3 regions of the Streptomyces alboniger genome follow, and region 1 is predicted to be linked to each of the others. Evidence: riboswitches for the same ligand, from Rfam matches in the RefSeq annotation. Region 1 holds a riboswitch; each other region holds the start of a gene.
What was found. Region 1 has a riboswitch for cobalamin ahead of CP975_RS07765 (cobalamin biosynthesis protein). Riboswitches for the same ligand answer to the same signal wherever they lie in the genome.
Positions count from the first base shown of each region.

Region 2: another riboswitch for cobalamin. It lies ahead of CP975_RS23755 (ribonucleoside-diphosphate reductase subunit alpha); the one in region 1 lies ahead of CP975_RS07765 (cobalamin biosynthesis protein).
Region 3: another riboswitch for cobalamin. It lies ahead of CP975_RS12750 (CbtB domain-containing protein); the one in region 1 lies ahead of CP975_RS07765 (cobalamin biosynthesis protein).

Region 1 is NZ_CP023695.1:1,775,355-1,780,509, reverse strand. It holds gene CP975_RS07775 (putative cobaltochelatase) at 1-86, opposite strand, end outside; gene CP975_RS07770 (cobyric acid synthase) at 121-1,629, opposite strand; gene CP975_RS07765 (cobalamin biosynthesis protein) at 1,626-2,597, opposite strand; cobalamin riboswitch at 2,725-2,844, opposite strand; gene CP975_RS07760 (hypothetical protein) at 2,996-3,220, opposite strand; gene CP975_RS07755 (inorganic phosphate transporter) at 3,233-4,534, opposite strand; gene CP975_RS07750 (class II aldolase/adducin family protein) at 4,838-5,155, shown strand, end outside.
Region 2 is NZ_CP023695.1:5,288,953-5,294,107, forward strand. It holds gene CP975_RS23750 (ribonucleotide-diphosphate reductase subunit beta) at 1-796, opposite strand, end outside; gene CP975_RS23755 (ribonucleoside-diphosphate reductase subunit alpha) at 796-3,192, opposite strand; cobalamin riboswitch at 3,321-3,443, opposite strand; gene CP975_RS23760 (GNAT family N-acetyltransferase) at 3,504-4,004, opposite strand; gene mctP (monocarboxylate uptake permease MctP) at 4,081-5,155, opposite strand, start outside.
Region 3 is NZ_CP023695.1:2,906,036-2,911,190, forward strand. It holds gene glxA (radical copper oxidase GlxA) at 1-1,381, shown strand, start outside; gene CP975_RS12745 (glycoside hydrolase family 6 protein) at 1,439-2,473, opposite strand; cobalamin riboswitch at 2,925-3,045, shown strand; gene CP975_RS12750 (CbtB domain-containing protein) at 3,080-3,301, shown strand; gene CP975_RS12755 (CbtA family protein) at 3,325-4,107, shown strand; gene CP975_RS12760 (class F sortase) at 4,088-4,753, opposite strand; gene CP975_RS12765 (hypothetical protein) at 4,770-5,155, opposite strand, start outside.

The DNA.
Region 1 (5,155 bases):
ACGGCGGGCGAGACGGCGTTCAGCAAGAGCGCGAGCCGCAGGTCGTCCTGCCCGACGAGAGCGGTGAACGGGTACGGGGTACTCACAGAGCCTCCTTGAAGCGGTAGTGCGGGGCGGCGCTCACGACGGCGCTCCGGGCGCGATGAACGGCAGCCCGGCCGGCGCCCCCTTCTCGATCAGGCCGAGCAGGGCGTCCGTGTCCGCGTGTTCTTCGATCAGGTCACCGAGCAGGTCGAGCTGCTCCTCGCGCAGCGCGCCGAAGCAGGTGTCCGGGGCGGGGACGAAGCGGCGCCCGGCCGCGCGCGCCACCTCGGCGAGGAACCGGCGCCGGAACGCGTCGCTCTCCAGCGACCCGTGCCAGTGCGTGCCCCACACCTCGCCGACCCGGCAGCCGTCCAGGAAGGCCTCCCCGCCCGCGACCTCGGCCACGCCGTGATGGATCTCGTACCCCTCGACGCGCTCGCCGAGGGCCTCGCCCACCGGTCTCGCCAGGGTCTTCTCGCGGGCGAACCGCACCCGCACCGGCAGCAGCCCGAGGCCGTCCACCGAACCCGCCCGCGACTCGACCTCGTCCTCGATGTGCTCGCCGAGGACCTGGAAGCCGCCGCAGATCCCGAGCACCGGCCGCCCCTCGGCGGCGCGGCGCGCGAGGGCGTCCGCGAGCCCGCGCTCGCGCAGCCACTCAAGGGCCCGCACGGTGCCGCGCGTTCCCGGTACGACCACGAGGTCGGCGTCGACCAGTTCCTCGGCCCGGTCCACGAACCGCACGACGACACCCGGCTCCGCGGCCAGCGCGTCCACGTCCGTGAAGTTGGACATCAGCGGTACCGCGCACACCGCGACCCGCAGCACGTCCTCGCCGACCGGGGGCGCCACCGTCGACTCCCGCACGGCGCCCCGCAGGGAGACCCGCAGGCCGTCCTCCTCGTCGATGCCGAGCCCGTGCCGGAACGGCAGCACGCCGAACGTGCGCCGCCCGGTGAGGCCGTGCAGCATGTCGAGACCGGGTTCGAGGAGGGAGACGTCACCCCGGAACTTGTTGACGAGATACCCGGCCACCAGCTCCTGGTCGGCCGCGCTCAGCAGTGCCGTCGTCCCGAAGAAGGACGCGAAGACCCCGCCCCGGTCGATGTCACCGACCACCAGGACGGGGAAGCGGGCGGCCCGCGCGATCCCCATGTTCACGATGTCGGTGCGCCGCAGATTGATCTCGGCGGGACTGCCCGCCCCTTCACAGATCACGGCGTCATAGCTGCCCCGCAACTCCTCCAGGCATCCCACGACGGTGTCGAGCAGCGCCGCCTGCCGCCCCCCGTGGTAGCCGCGCGCGCTCATCTCGCCCACCGGCTTGCCCATCAGCACGACCTGGCTGGAGCGGTCGCTGCCCGGCTTGAGCAGTACGGGGTTCATCAGCGCGCTCGGCTCGACGCGGGCGGCCTGCGCCTGCATGGCCTGCGCCCGCCCGATCTCCGCTCCCTCGCGGGTGACGAAGGAGTTGAGCGACATGTTCTGTGCCTTGAACGGCGCGACGGCCACGCCCTTGCGGGTGAGCCACCGGCAGATCCCGGCGGTGACGACGCTCTTGCCCGCGTCCGAGGTGGTCCCGGCGACCAGCAGTCCACCACTCATGAGTTTCTCCCTGACTTCGCCGACCGTGGGGTGTTCGCCGAGCGCAGCACCCGGCGGGCCGCCACCGCGACTCCCAGCGCCAGCCAGCTGACCCGCCGCGACAGCTTCACGGCCCGCTCGATGTCCTCGACGCCGACGTCCCGGCCGTCCGCGTTCAGCACGGGCCGGTGCTCGACGCGCCCCGCGTACGAGAGGGTCCCGCCCAGCCGCACGCCCAGCGCCCCGGCGAAGGCCGCCTCGACGGGCCCGGCGTTGGGGCTCGGATGCTTCGCGGCATCGGCCCGCCACGCCCGCACGGCTCCGGCGGGCGCGTCCCCCGCGAGAGCGGCCAGGGCGGCGGTGAGCCGCGCCCCCGGCCACCCGAGGACGTCGTCGAGCCGGGCGCAGGCCCAGCCGTAGCGGCGGTACTTGGGCGACTTGTGGCCGACCATGGCGTCGAGGGTGTTCACGGCGCGGAAGGCGACGAGCCCCGGCACCCCGCCGACGGCACCCCACACCAGGGCGCCGACCACCGCGTCGGAGGTGTTCTCGGCGACGGACTCGACGACGGCGCGCGCGATCCCGTCGGAGTCCAGCGCCTGCGGATCCCGCCCGCACAGATGGGGCAGCCGCTCCCGGGCCACCTCCACGTCACCGGCGGCCAGCGCCCCGCCGATGGCCCGCGCCTCCCGGCCGAGCGAGGTACCGCCGACCACGGCCCAGGTCGCGGCGGCGGTCAGCGCGACGGACGCGGCGGGGGAACGGCGTACAAGACGAGCGGCGAGGGTGGCGGCACCCGCCGCGCCCCCGGCACACACCACGGCGTGCAGCGCGCCCCACCCGCGGTGGTCCCGCCACAGCGCCCGCTCGACGGCGGCCGCCGTACGCCCGAACGCGGCGACCGGATGGCCCCGGCGGGGATCGCCGAGCAGCAGGTCGCCGAGGAGGCCGGCGGCGGCGCCGTACGCGAAGTCGCGGTCGGCACTCATGGGCTCAGCCCGTCGTCGTGCGGAGGAGGGAGCTGACGCTCGGGAACTGGTCCGGCAACGGGCGGCCGCGCATGGCGATATGTCCTCACTCAGGGTGTCCGCGCCCTGGTTCGACGTGATCGGCGGCGAGAGTTCCTGGCTTCCGGGGAGCGTCGTGGCTTCCCGGTGACAGTGGCGGGACCGCGCCGGATTCGCACCGGCTTCCTCTTCTGCCGCCGTAGTTGGCCCCGGCAGTCCACCACGCCCCGCGAACGCCCGTCAACTCGCCGTTGACCTGCGGCGGGAGAGTGTGCGGAGCCCCACAGCGGCGCTCCACAGCGGGGCCCGCATACGACGGTGGGGGTGCGGGACGTGTACACGTCCCGCACCCCCACCGTCGTATGCGGGCCCCGCTGCCCTCAGGCGACGATCAGATAGATCCCGTACGCCACGGCCGCCGCGCAGAGCGCGAAGCAGGCGTACGCGCCGGTGCGCGCCATGGCCGCGGAGCCGCCGCCCGACGCGGACGCCGTCTCCTGCTTGGAGAGACCGATGATGCCGAGGGTGAACAGGCCCACGAGAGCCACCGTCACGGCGAGGCTGACTCCGAAGACGGAGCCGAGAGCTGCCCAGTCGATGTTCATGCTGATGTGTCCTTACACCGTCGCGGGCCGGGCGGGGTCCGCCATGGCGCCGGTCGTGGTCGAGGTCGGGGCCGCGATGGTGGCCTTGACCGGGTCGTCGGAGGGGGCCCCCACGGCGGCCAGCGGGCCGGCCGGGGGCGGCTGGACGGCGGCGATCGCGGTGGTCACGACGCCCACGGGCTCGGTGCCCGCGGTGTCGTGGCCGTGGCGGATCTCGTCGTCGGTGACGTTGGTGTGGTCCACGGAGTTGCGCCGCGAGAGCGCCCAGATGACGGCCGAGCCGGCGATCAGGAGCGCCGCGGTGACCGCGATGCCCCAGGGGCCCTGCTTGGTGAGGAACTCGGCGCCCGCGCCGACCAGACCGGCGGCCGGCAGGGTCAGACCCCACGCGACGAACATCCGGGTCGCGGTCGACCAGCGGACCACGCCGCCCTTGCGGCCGAGGCCCGCGCCCATCACGGCGCCGGAGCAGGACTGGGTGGTGGAGAGCGAGAAGCCCAGGTGCGAGGAGGCCAGGATGACCGTCGCGGCGCTGGTCTGGGCGGCGAAGCCCTGCTGCGGCTGGAGGTCGGTGAGGCCCTTGCCCATGGTGCGGATGATGCGCCAGCCGCCGAGGTAGGTGCCGAGGGCGATGGCCACACCGGCCGAGACGATGACCCACATCGGGGGGTTCGCGCCCGGGTTCAGGACACCGCCGGTGACCAGGGCGAGCGTGATGATGCCCATGGTCTTCTGCGCGTCGTTCGTGCCGTGCGCCAGCGAGACGAGGCCCGCGGAGGCGATCTGGCCCGCGCGGTAGCCCTTGGCCGTCGCCCTGGTGTCGGTGTTGCGGCCGATGCGGTACGTCAGGCGCGTCGCCAGTGTCGCGGCGAGACCCGCCACGAGCGGCGCGGCGAGGGCCGGGATCAGCACCTTGGTGACGACGGTGCCGCCGTTGATCGACGACCAGCCCATCGACATGACCGCGGCGCCGATGAGGCCGCCGAAGAGGGCGTGGGAGGAGCTGGAGGGCAGGCCCACCAGCCAGGTCAGCAGATTCCAGAGGATCGCGCCGACGAGCGCGGCGAAGATGACCTCGGTCTTGAGGCCGTCCTCGTTGACGATGCCGCCGGAGATCGTCTTGGCGACTTCGACGGAGAGGAAGGCTCCGACGAGGTTCAGCACGGCGGACATGGCCACCGCCGTCTTGGGCTTGAGAGCGCCGGTCGAGATGGTCGTCGCCATCGCGTTGGCAGTGTCGTGGAAACCGTTCGTGAAATCGAACACGAGAGCGGTGACGATCACGATCCCGAGGAGAAGCGTGATGTGTTCCATTTACCCAGGCTTCTGTTGGACGTCAGTGGCATGTGGAACGTAGGCAACCTGGGTGAACGGAAAGTGAACTGGGTCGGGCGGCGCGGTGACCCAAAGTGGAGCGCCGCCGCTCCGTCTCCATCAGGTGACTGATCACGATCGTACGGAGTGGCGCGGCCAGGCCACGAATCCGGGCGGAGTGTCGCCTTCCACCACCCTCGCGCGCGCCCTTCTCGCGCCCCGGTCCCGGGGGTCCCCGGCGCCGCGGAAGAGATCCTTGTCACGCCGCTTCGGGGCCGCGCGCCCGGCTGGCAGGATCGCCCCATGACTGAGCAGCGGCAGGGCGCGGAGCGGGACGCCGTCGGGCGGGCGTGGCGCGAGCTGGTGGAGACGGCCCGCAGGACGGTGACGGACGGCCTGGTCGTCGGCACCTCGGGCAATGTCTCCGTGCGGGTCGGTGACACGGTCCTCGTCACCCCGAGCGGGGTGCCCTACGACCGGCTGCGGCCCGACGGCCCCGAGGACGCGGTCGGCGTCGACCTCGGAGGGCGGCAGGTCCTCGGCGACCTCGCGCCCACCAGCGAGCTGCCCATGCACCTCGCGATCTACCGCGCCACCGACGCGAGGGCCGTCGTCCACACC
Region 2 (5,155 bases), 3.5 Mb from region 1:
CGCACAGGTCGCGGGCGAACTGCAGCTCGGCCTCGACGGCCTCCTTCAGCATGTCCGTGACCTGCGTCTGGAGCGCGTCGTCGAACAGCTCGGGCTCCTCCTTGCGGACCGTGTCCACCACGTCGAAGGCGAAGCTCATGTGCATCGTCTCGTCGCGGAACACCCAGTTGGTGCCGGTCGCGAGGCCGTGCAGCAGACCGCGACTGCGGAACCAGTAGACGTACGCGAAGGCACCGTAGAAGAACAGGCCCTCGATGCACGCGGCGAAGCAGATGAGGTTGAGCAGGAAGCGGCGGCGGTCGGCCCGGGTCTCCAGCCTCTCCAGCTTCTCGACCGAGTCCATCCACTTGAAGCAGAACTGCGCCTTCTCGCGGATGGAGGGGATCTCCTCCACCGCGTCGAACGCGGCCGCCCGGTCCTCGGGGTCGGGCAGGTAGGTGTCGAGCAGCGTCAAGTAGAACTGGACGTGCACGGCCTCCTCGAAGAGCTGACGGCTCAGGTACAGCCGGGCCTCGGGGGAGTTGATGTGCTTGTAGAGCGTCAGCACGAGGTTGTTGGAGACGATCGAGTCGCCGGTCGCGAAGAACGCGACGAGGCGGCCGATCAGGTGCTGCTCCTCGGGCGTCATCTTCGCGAGGTCGGCCACGTCCGAGTGCAGGTCGACCTCCTCCACCGTCCAGGTGTTCTTGATCGCGTCCCGGTAGCGCTCGTAGAAGTCCGGGTAGCGCATGGGGCGCAGGGTCAGCTCGAAGCCCGGGTCGAGGAGGTTCTTCTCGCTGTTCGTGGTGGTGCTCATTACTGGCAGGCCTCGCAGGACTCGGGGTTTTCCAGGGAGCAGGCGACGGCTTCCTCGGCCGTGACCTGCGCGGGGACGGGGGCGGCGGTGGCGGCGTTGGAGCCTGCCGCGCGGGCGATGCGGGTGGCGGGGCGCGAGCGCAGGTAGTACGTGGTCTTCAGGCCCCGCTGCCAGGCGTACGCGTACATCGAGGAGAGCTTGCCGATGGTCGGCGTCTCCAGGAACAGGTTGAGCGACTGCGCCTGGTCGAGGAACGGGGTGCGCGCGGCGGCCATGTCGATCAGGCCGCGCTGCGGGATCTCCCACGCCGTGCGGTACAGCGCGCGGACCTCCTCCGGGATCCAGCCGAAGCCCTGCACCGAGCCGTTGGCCTCGCGCAGCGCCTCGCGGGTCTGCGTGTCCCAGACGCCGAGCCGCTTCAGCTCCTCCACGAGGTAGGCGTTGACCTGGAGGAACTCACCGCTGAGCGTCTCGCGCTTGAAGAGGTTGGAGACCTGCGGCTCGATGCACTCGTAGACACCCGCGATGGACGCGATGGTGGCGGTCGGCGCGATGGCCAGCAGCAGGGAGTTGCGCATGCCGGTCCGGGCGATGCGTTCCCGCAGCGCCGCCCACCGCTCCGGCCAGGCCGGCTCGACGTCGTAGTGGTCGGGGTGCAGCACACCGCGCGCGGTCCGGGTCTTCTCCCAGGCGGGCAGCGGGCCCTCGCGCTCGGCGAGGTCGGCAGACGCCTCGTACGCGGCGAGCATGATCCGCTCGGCGATGCGGGTGGAGAGGGCGCGCGCCTCGGGGGAGTCGAAGGGCAGCCGCAGCTGGAAGAAGACGTCCTGGAGGCCCATCGCGCCGAGGCCCACCGGGCGCCACTTGGCATTGGAGCGCCCGGCCTGCTCGGTCGGGTAGAAGTTGATGTCGACGACACGGTCGAGGAAGGTGACGGCCGTCCGGACGGTCTCGTCGAGCCGGTCCCAGGCGAGGTCGCCGTCCTCCACGAACGCGCCGAGGTTCACCGAGCCGAGGTTGCAGACCGCCGTCTCGCCGTCGTCCGTCACCTCCAGGATCTCGGTGCAGAGGTTGGAGGAGTGCACGGTGTGGCCGGGCTCCGCCGTCTGGTTGGCGGTGCGGTTGGCGGCGTCCTTGAACGTCATCCAGCCGTTGCCGGTCTGTGCGAGGGTGCGCATCATGCGGCCGTACAGATCGCGGGCCGGGATCGTCTTCTTCGCGAGCCCGGCGGCCTCGGCCCCGCGGTAGGCGGCGTCGAACTCCTCGCCCCACAGGTCCACCAGCTCGGGCACGTCGGCCGGGGAGAACAGCGACCAGTCCTGGTCGCCGGCGACCCGGCGCATGAACTCGTCCGGGATCCAGTGCGCGAGGTTGAGGTTGTGCGTGCGGCGCGCCTCCTCACCGGTGTTGTCGCGCAGCTCCAGGAACTCCTCGATGTCGGAGTGCCAGGTCTCCAGGTAGACCGCGGCGGCGCCCTTGCGCCGGCCGCCCTGGTTCACGGCGGCGACCGAGGCGTCCAGGGTCTTGAGGAACGGCACGATGCCGTTCGAGTGCCCGTTCGTGCCGCGGATCAGCGAACCCCGGGAACGGATGCGGGAGTACGAGAGTCCGATGCCGCCCGCGTGCTTGGAGAGCCGCGCGACCTGGTGGTAGCGGTCGTAGATCGAGTCCAGCTCGTCCAGCGGGGAGTCGAGGAGGTAGCAGGAGGACATCTGAGGGTGGCGGGTGCCGGAGTTGAAGAGCGTAGGCGAGGACGGCAGGTAGTCCAGGCGGCTCATCAGGCCGTACAGCGCGGCGACCTCGTCCACGGCGGCGGCGCCGTCGTCCTTGGCCAGGCCGCTCGCGACGCGCAGCATGAAGTGCTGCGGGGTCTCGATGACCTGCCGGGTGATCGGGTGGCGCAGCAGATAGCGGCTGTGCAGGGTGCGCAGGCCGAAGTACTCGAAGCGGAAGTCGGCGCCGTCGGCGTGCGCGGCGTCCACCAGCGCGTCGAGCCGGGCCGCGTGCTCGGTCACGAAGGACGCCGTGCGGTCGGCGATCAGGCCCTCGCGGTGGCCGACCGCCACGGATTCGGTGAAGGAGCGCACGCCCTGCGTGGCCGCCTCCTCGCGGATGCCGATCGACAGGAGCCGGGCCGCCAGCTTCGAGTACGCCGGGTCGTCGGAGATGAGCCCCGCGGCCGCCTCGGTCGCCAGCTCCCGCAGCTCCGACGCGTCGGCCTTGGCCGAGCGGCCGCGCAGCGCGGCGGCGGCGACCCGGCCGGGGTCGGCGTCGGGAAGGTCGACGGTGAGTTCGGTCAGGGTGCGCAGCAGCGCGGCCCCTGGGCCGTCGGTTCCTTCGCCACCCTCGGCGGTCGGCTTGGTCGCTGACGCGGGTTCGGCAGGCGCGATGGTCACGTGGGGCACTCCCTCGCTCGGCTCTGGGCCAGGGGAGGGGAGGGCACACGGGCGCACCCGGACAGGGCGGCGTACCGCGTCCACCGGCCCACTCCACGAGGCCCGGACGGTCGGCACCCGGGCCGGACGGCACGGGCGCACTGTCGGCAGGTCCTCGGACTCCGCGTACGCCAAACGCGTACACATGCACCGTTGCGGGACAGTTCCGGACTTGCACCGGATTCCCCTGCGGCGACAGCGAGCACGAGCATACATCTTGTGCCGGGCCTCTGAAGCGGGCCCACATCTTGTGTCGGCTCGCGGAGTGGTGGCTAGAGCTTCAGCGCGTACGTCAGCAGCGGCACCGTCTCGATGGGGCGCCAGTCGCGCTCCGGTGTGCGGACGAAGCCGAGGCGCTCGTACAGCCGGTGGGCGGCGTGCATCGAGGTCTGCGTGGACAGGACGAGCGCGGTACGGCCCGCTTCCTCGGCGCGCCGCACGCACTCCCGTACGAGCGTCTCTCCGGTGCCCCGGCCGCGCGCCGCGGGGGAGACGGCCAGCATGCGGATCTCCGCCTCGCCGTCGCGGGTGATGTCGGCCATCGGGCCGCCGGCCGGGACGTAGGTGACGCAGCCGAGTATCTCGCCGCCCGCCTCGGCCACCAGGACCTCGGCCGCCGCCGCGCGTCCCGCCACGTCGCGCAGCACCACGAGATAGGGGTCGTCCACCCCGAAGTCCAGGTGCCCGCCGTCGAGATAGGCCTGTGCGGTGAGGTCGCCGAGCGCCTCGTACTCCTCTGGGCGCGCGGATCTGATCGTGATCGTGAAGTCCATGGGGCGCAGTGTGCAACACGGGTACGGCAGAGGACCGCCGATTTTCCGGCGGCCCTCTGCCGTGACGGCGAGTGGGTCAGTGCCCGGCGCCCGCCGTCGCCTTCGGCAGTTCCTGGACGACGCCCGGGTCGCCCGCGTCGGCGGTGTAGTCCCCGGGAGAGGTCTCGTCGATGCCTTCCGGGGCCTTCAGCGCCTTCAGGACGAAGGTGAGGACCACGGTCACGATCACGTTCAGAACGAACGCGGTGAGGCCGATGTAACCGATCTCGCCGATGCCCGGGATCGTGTCGGACGAGCCGCCGAAGTGCTTCTGCGTCGGCGAGGCGACGCCGTACGCGGCCAGCGTGCCGTAGACCATGCCGACCGCCCAGCCCGCGAGCAGCGCCCAGCGGTGGAACCAGCGCGTGAACAGGCCGCCGACCAGCGCGGGCATGGTCTGGAGGATCCAGATGCCGCCCAGGAGCTGGAAGTTGATCGCGACGGTCTTGTCCATGGTGAGGACGAAGGCGAGCGCGCCGACCTTCACCATGAGCGAGACCAGCTTGGAGACCTTGGTCTCCTGCGCGGGCGTCGCGTCGGGCTTGATGAAGTCCTTGTAGATGTTGCGGGTGAAGAGGTTCGCGGCCGCGATCGACATGATGGCCGCCGGGACCAGCGCGCCGATGCCGATGGCCGCGAAGGCCACGCCCGTGAACCAGTCGGGGAACATGTTCTCGAACAGCTGCGGGATCGCCAGCTGGCCGTTGTCGACCTTGATCCCCGCCGCGATCGCCATGAAGCCGAGCAGCGCGAGCAGGCCGAGCATCAGCGAGTACAGCGGCAGGATCGTGGTGTTGCGGCGGATCACGTCGCGGCTCTTGGAGGAGAGCGTCGCCGTGATCGAGTGCGGGTACATGAACAGTGCGAGGGCCGATCCGAGCGCGAGCGTCGCGTACGTCCACTGCCCGGCCTCGGCGGGCACGAGCGCGCCGCGCGGCTTGTCGGTGGCCGGGTTGGTCTGCGCGAAGGCGTCGCCCGCCTTGGCGAAGATGTCGTCGAAGCCGCCCAGCTTGATCGGGATGTAGATGATCGCGACGACGATGACGAGGTAGATCAGCCCGTCCTTCACGAACGCGATCAGCGCGGGCGCGCGCAGCCCCGACGAGTAGGTG
Region 3 (5,155 bases), 1.1 Mb from region 1:
GGACAGCGTCCTGGTGGAGAAGGCGAAGAAGGTCTTCGACAAGCAGACCGGCCGGTTCCTGCGCACCGAGCCGGGCCTCGGCCGTGTCTACGTGGAGGCGGCCGAGAGCGGCGCCAAGTACGAGACGGGCACCCAGGACAACTACCGCGTCCAGGGCCTGAAGGGCTCCGACACCCGCAACGTCTACGGCATGGCGCAGAAGCTCGCCCTGGACAAGAAGGACTTCCAGGGGATCAAGGACAGCTTCGAGTTCGACCCGGTCGCCGAGCGGTACATCAAGGTCGACCCGATGAACGAGGCGCGCTGGTACCCCACGCTGACCACGCTCACCGACGGCAGGATCCTCTCCACCTCGGGCCTCGACGAGATCGGCCAGCTGGTGCCGGGCAAGAACGAGGTGTACGACCCGAAGACGAAGAAGTGGACGTACACGAAGGGGATCCGCCAGTTCCCGACGTATCCGGCGATCTTCCAGATGGCCGACGGCAAGCTCTTCTACTCAGGTTCGAACGCGGGCTACGGCCCCGACGACGTGGGCCGCAAGCCCGGCATCTGGGATCTGAGGACCAACAAGTGGCAGGGCATCCCGGGCCTGAGCGACCAGAAGCTCCTGGAGACGTCCGGCACGGTCGAGCTGCCGCCCGCCCAGGACCAGAAGTACATGGTGGTCGGCGGCGGCGGGGTCGGCGAGTCCAAGCAGTCCAGCGAGAAGACCCGCATCGTCGACCTGAAGGCGGACGAGCCGAGGTTCGTCGACGGCCCCCCGCTGGAGAAGGGCACCCGCTACCCGCAGATCTCGACGCTGCCGGACGACACCGTGCTGATCTCCGGCGGCTCCGAGGACTACCGCGGGCGCAGCGACTCCAACATCCACCAGGCGCGGATCTACGACGCCAAGACGGGCGACATGCGGCGGGTGGCCGACCCCGAGGTGGGCCGCAACTACCACTCCGGTTCGATCCTGCTGCCCGACGGCCGCGTGATGTTCTTCGGCTCCGACTCGCTCTACGCCGACAAGGCCAACACCAAGCCGGGCGAGTTCGAGCAGCGCATCGAGATCTACACGCCGCCGTACCTCTTCCACGGCTCGCGGCCGACGCTCGGCAAGGGCCCGAAGACCATCGAGCGGGGCGAGTCGGGGGCCTTCCCGACCAAGCACTCCTCGGCCATCAAGACGGCCCGCCTCATCCGGCCGAGCGCGTCCACGCACGTCACGGACATCGACCAGACGTCGATCGCGCTCGACCTGAAGAAGGAGAAGGGTTCCGTCACCGTGACGGTCCCGAAGAACCGGAGCCTGGTCGAGTCGGGGTGGTACATGCTCTTCGTCACGGACGACCAGGGCACCCCCAGCGAGGCCCGCTGGGTCCACGTGCCGTAGGGACAGCCCCGTAAGGGGCGTCCGGCTACCCCGCGTTCTTGCTACTCCGCGTTCTTGCTACTCCGCGTTCCTGGCGAGGCCCAATGCGTACTCGGGCCACCACTCGCCGGCCTTCGGGCCACCCCGGCACGTGCCGTCCGACTCACCCGGGCGCTTGACCCAGAGATACGCGTCGACCAGCGGATCGTCCGTCTTGGTCGTGGGCGTCTCGCCGAGCGCCCGGCCCGGCGGGTTGCACCAGGGGTCCTTGCCCTTGGTGTACGCGCCGTTGCCGTTGCGCCCGGTGTCGATGACGAACGGCTTGTTGCCGATCTTCGCCGAGAGCTTCTTGCCGAACTCCGTACTGGCCTCGGTGGTCTGGAAGTTCGAGACGTTCACCGAGAAGCCATCGGCCTGCTCGACGCCGGACCGCTTCAGGGGCTCCCAGAGCGAGTCGGGGTTCTGCCAGCCCGCGTTGCCCGCGTCCAGGTACACCTTGGTGTTCTTCAGGGACTTGAGCTTCTCGATGGCGCCCTTGAGCAGGTCGTACCGCTCCTCGTGGAACTGTTCGGGCGTGCAGTTGTCCACCATGTGGAGCACCGCGTCCGGCTCCAGGATCACCGTGGCGCGGCGGTCGCCGATGCCCTTGGCGACCTGGTCGACGAACGTCCGGTACGCGTTGCCGTCGGCCGCGCCGCCGCCCGAGTACTGGCCGCAGTCGCGGTGCGGGATGTTGTAGAGGACCAACAGGGCGTCGCGGTCGGCCTTCTGCGCGGCCTCGGTGAAGCCGCGCGCCTGGTCCTCCGCGTTCTCCGGGACGATCCACTCGGGAACCGGCTGCTCCGCGATCTTCCGGATCAGCTCGGCGTCGTCCTTCTTGCCGTCCTTCTCATAGGCGGCGACCTGCTTGGCCGCGTTCCCCTCCGGGTTGACCCAGTACGGGTCCCGGTCCTTGGGCTGCTGCTTCACCGGCTGACCCGACGTGTCGTCCTCCGCGTCACCGCCGGAGGAGGAGCACCCGGAAAGGAGCAGCGCGGCCCCCGCGAGCGCCACTCCCGTCCTCACCCCCCTGGCCGCGAAACCATGCCCGCGGCCGGTGCCTTTGCGGTACATCCACTCCCCCTTGGGTGCACTGTCCGGATGTCAATCCTGACATACGCCCACCCTGCCCACGAGGGCCGCCCGTCGTGCGGGAGGAGCTGTAGGAGAGCTGTTACCGAGAGGCGTTACCGCACGCCACGGAAGGGTAGGCGCAGGGCGTTTCGGCGAGGCCGGACCGTGTCTTCCTGAGGGCGCTCATTCGTCCTAGAGTCTGCTGTACGGCCCAAGCCCCCGGCCTTCGCAGCCACCCCCTGCACGCGGGATGGCCTGTGAACCTCCCGCGTCGGCGCCGGGTTCCTCCCGCAGCTCGTGCGCACGCGGTCGAGGAACCGGCCCGATCGGCGGCTCCTGGGGGAGCGGGCCGCCGACCGGGCCGGATGCACCGGGCCGGGCCGGTGCCGTGGACCCGCCGAGGGGTGTTGACAGCCCCCCTGACGTGCTGGGACTCTCCGGGACGACAAGTCCATACATCGAGGCGACGGTTGACAGGAACCCGGTGCGAATCCGGGGCGGTCCCGCCACTGTGACCCGTACGCGACCAGCGTGCGCGGAAGTCAGGAACTGAACCGTCGTCCTCCTGCCATGGGGCGTGGAAACCCCAGAAGGAGGCCCACCGGTATGTCCCTGCACTCCGCAGCGCCGCACACCGACACCACGGCGAGCCAGGCCGCCGTGACCCAGACCCGTGACTGGCTGATCGCGTCCGCCGCCGCGATCCTCGCGCTCGTCGCCCTGTACGCCGTGTTCTTCGACAACGGCACGCTGATCTCGGCCACCGGCGACTATCTCCACGAGTTCGCGCACGACGGCCGGCACCTCTTCGGCGCCCCGTGCCACTGACCCGGCGGACGGACATCAGCACCATGCACTCATCCCCCGTACTCCCCCTGCTCGGACGCGGTCTGGTGGCGGGAGGGGCGGCGGGCCTCGCGGCCGGCCTCTTCTCCCTGCTGCTCGCCGAGCCCCTGATGGACCGCGCGATCCGCGCCGAGGAGAAGCGCTCGGCCGCCGAGGAGCACGCCCACGGCGCGGCGCAGGCCGTCCAGCACCACGAGGAGCTGTTCAGCCGCTCCACGCAGCACGGCGGCCTGGTGGTGGCCGCGGTCGTCGCGGGGCTCGCCCTCGGCGTCCTGTTCGCCGTCGCGTACGCGGCGGTGCACCGCCGCGATCCGCGGGCGACGCCATGGCCGCGCGCGCTGGCCTTCTCCGCCGCGGCCTTCCTCGCCGTCTCCCTCCTGCCCGGCCTGCGCTACCCGGCGAACCCGCCGGGCGTCGGCGACGCGGGCACCGTCGGCAACCGCCAGGCGCTGTGGCTCGCCGCCGTCGTCATCGGCGTCCTCGGCATGTTCCTCGTACGCCAGGTGTACGTGCGTCTGGCCGCGCGCCCCGAACCGGTGCGGCACCTCGCGGTGGCCCTCACCGCGGTCGTCGTCCTCGCGGCACTGTTCCTGCTCCCCGACAACCCGGACCCGGTCCCGGTGGACGCGACGCTGCTGTGGAACTTCCGCATGCTGTCGCTCGGTTCGCACGCGCTGCTGTGGGCGGTGTTCGCGGCGGTCTTCGGCGCGCTGGGCCTGCGCGCCGCGCTCGGCCCGACGGCCGCGGCCCGCACCACGGCGCAGGCCTCTACCGCCGCACTCCCGTGAGGTACGCCGAGACGATCACGTTGGCCGTGTAGGCGCGGGCGGCCTTGTCGAAGGTGCCGCCGCAGGTGATGAGGCGCAGTTCGGCGCGGCCCTCCTCGTGGGGGCCGTACGCCTTCTTCGCGTCGAAGCGGTCGCGGGTGACGACCTGGACGTCGTCGACCGTGAACTCCGCGACCGTGCCGTCGTCGCGGCTCACGTCGACCCGCTCGCCGGGGCGCATCGCGCTGAGGTCGTAGAAGACCGCGGGCTTCGTCTCCGTGTCGACGTGGCCGACGAAGAGGGCCGCGCCCGGGGCTCCGGGGCGGGTGCCGCCGCCGTACCAGCCGACGGTGTCCGGCTGCGCGTACGGCGGTGGGTCGATCGCGCCCCCGGCGTCCAGGCCGCGGGCGGTCACGGGGGCCCTGACCTCCAGGGACGGCACGTCGACGCGGTGCGGTCGCGCGGCGCCCAACGGCTCGTGCGCGGGCGGCAGTTCGATGCCGGGGTAACGACCGACCGCCGCCGCGTCGCCGGTCGCGGGCCCGGACATGCCGCCGCGCAGCTCCGCGATCTCGGTGCCCCACAGCCCGAGGCCCGTCAGGAGGGCCACCCAGGCGACGCCGGTCAGCAGACGTCCTGACCCGGGCGGGCGCGCACCGCCGGACACCGTCTCGCCGCGCCCGTCACTCGGAGCGGCGTCGGCGGACGCTGCGGACCGCGACGGCGACCGCCGCGACCCCGGCGAGGACCAGGCCGGTCACGGCGTGCCGGGTACCGGGGCCCGCCTCGTCGGCGCCGGCGGACGCGACCGAGGTGAACTGCGCGGTGCCGCCGCCTCCGGCCCGTACCGGTGAGACCGGCTCCGGGTTGCGCTGGACCACGCGGACCGTGCCGGCGCGCTGGTGGGGGTGGCCGTCGCAGATGACGGTGACGTCGTACGACCCGGAGACCCCGCCCCGGATCTTGGCCTTGCCGTGCAGGGAGTCCTTGCCGCCGTCACGGGCGGTGAGCTGGGCGTCCCCCTCGAAGGCTCCCGCCCCGGCCGACCCGGTGGTGCCCTCGCAACCGG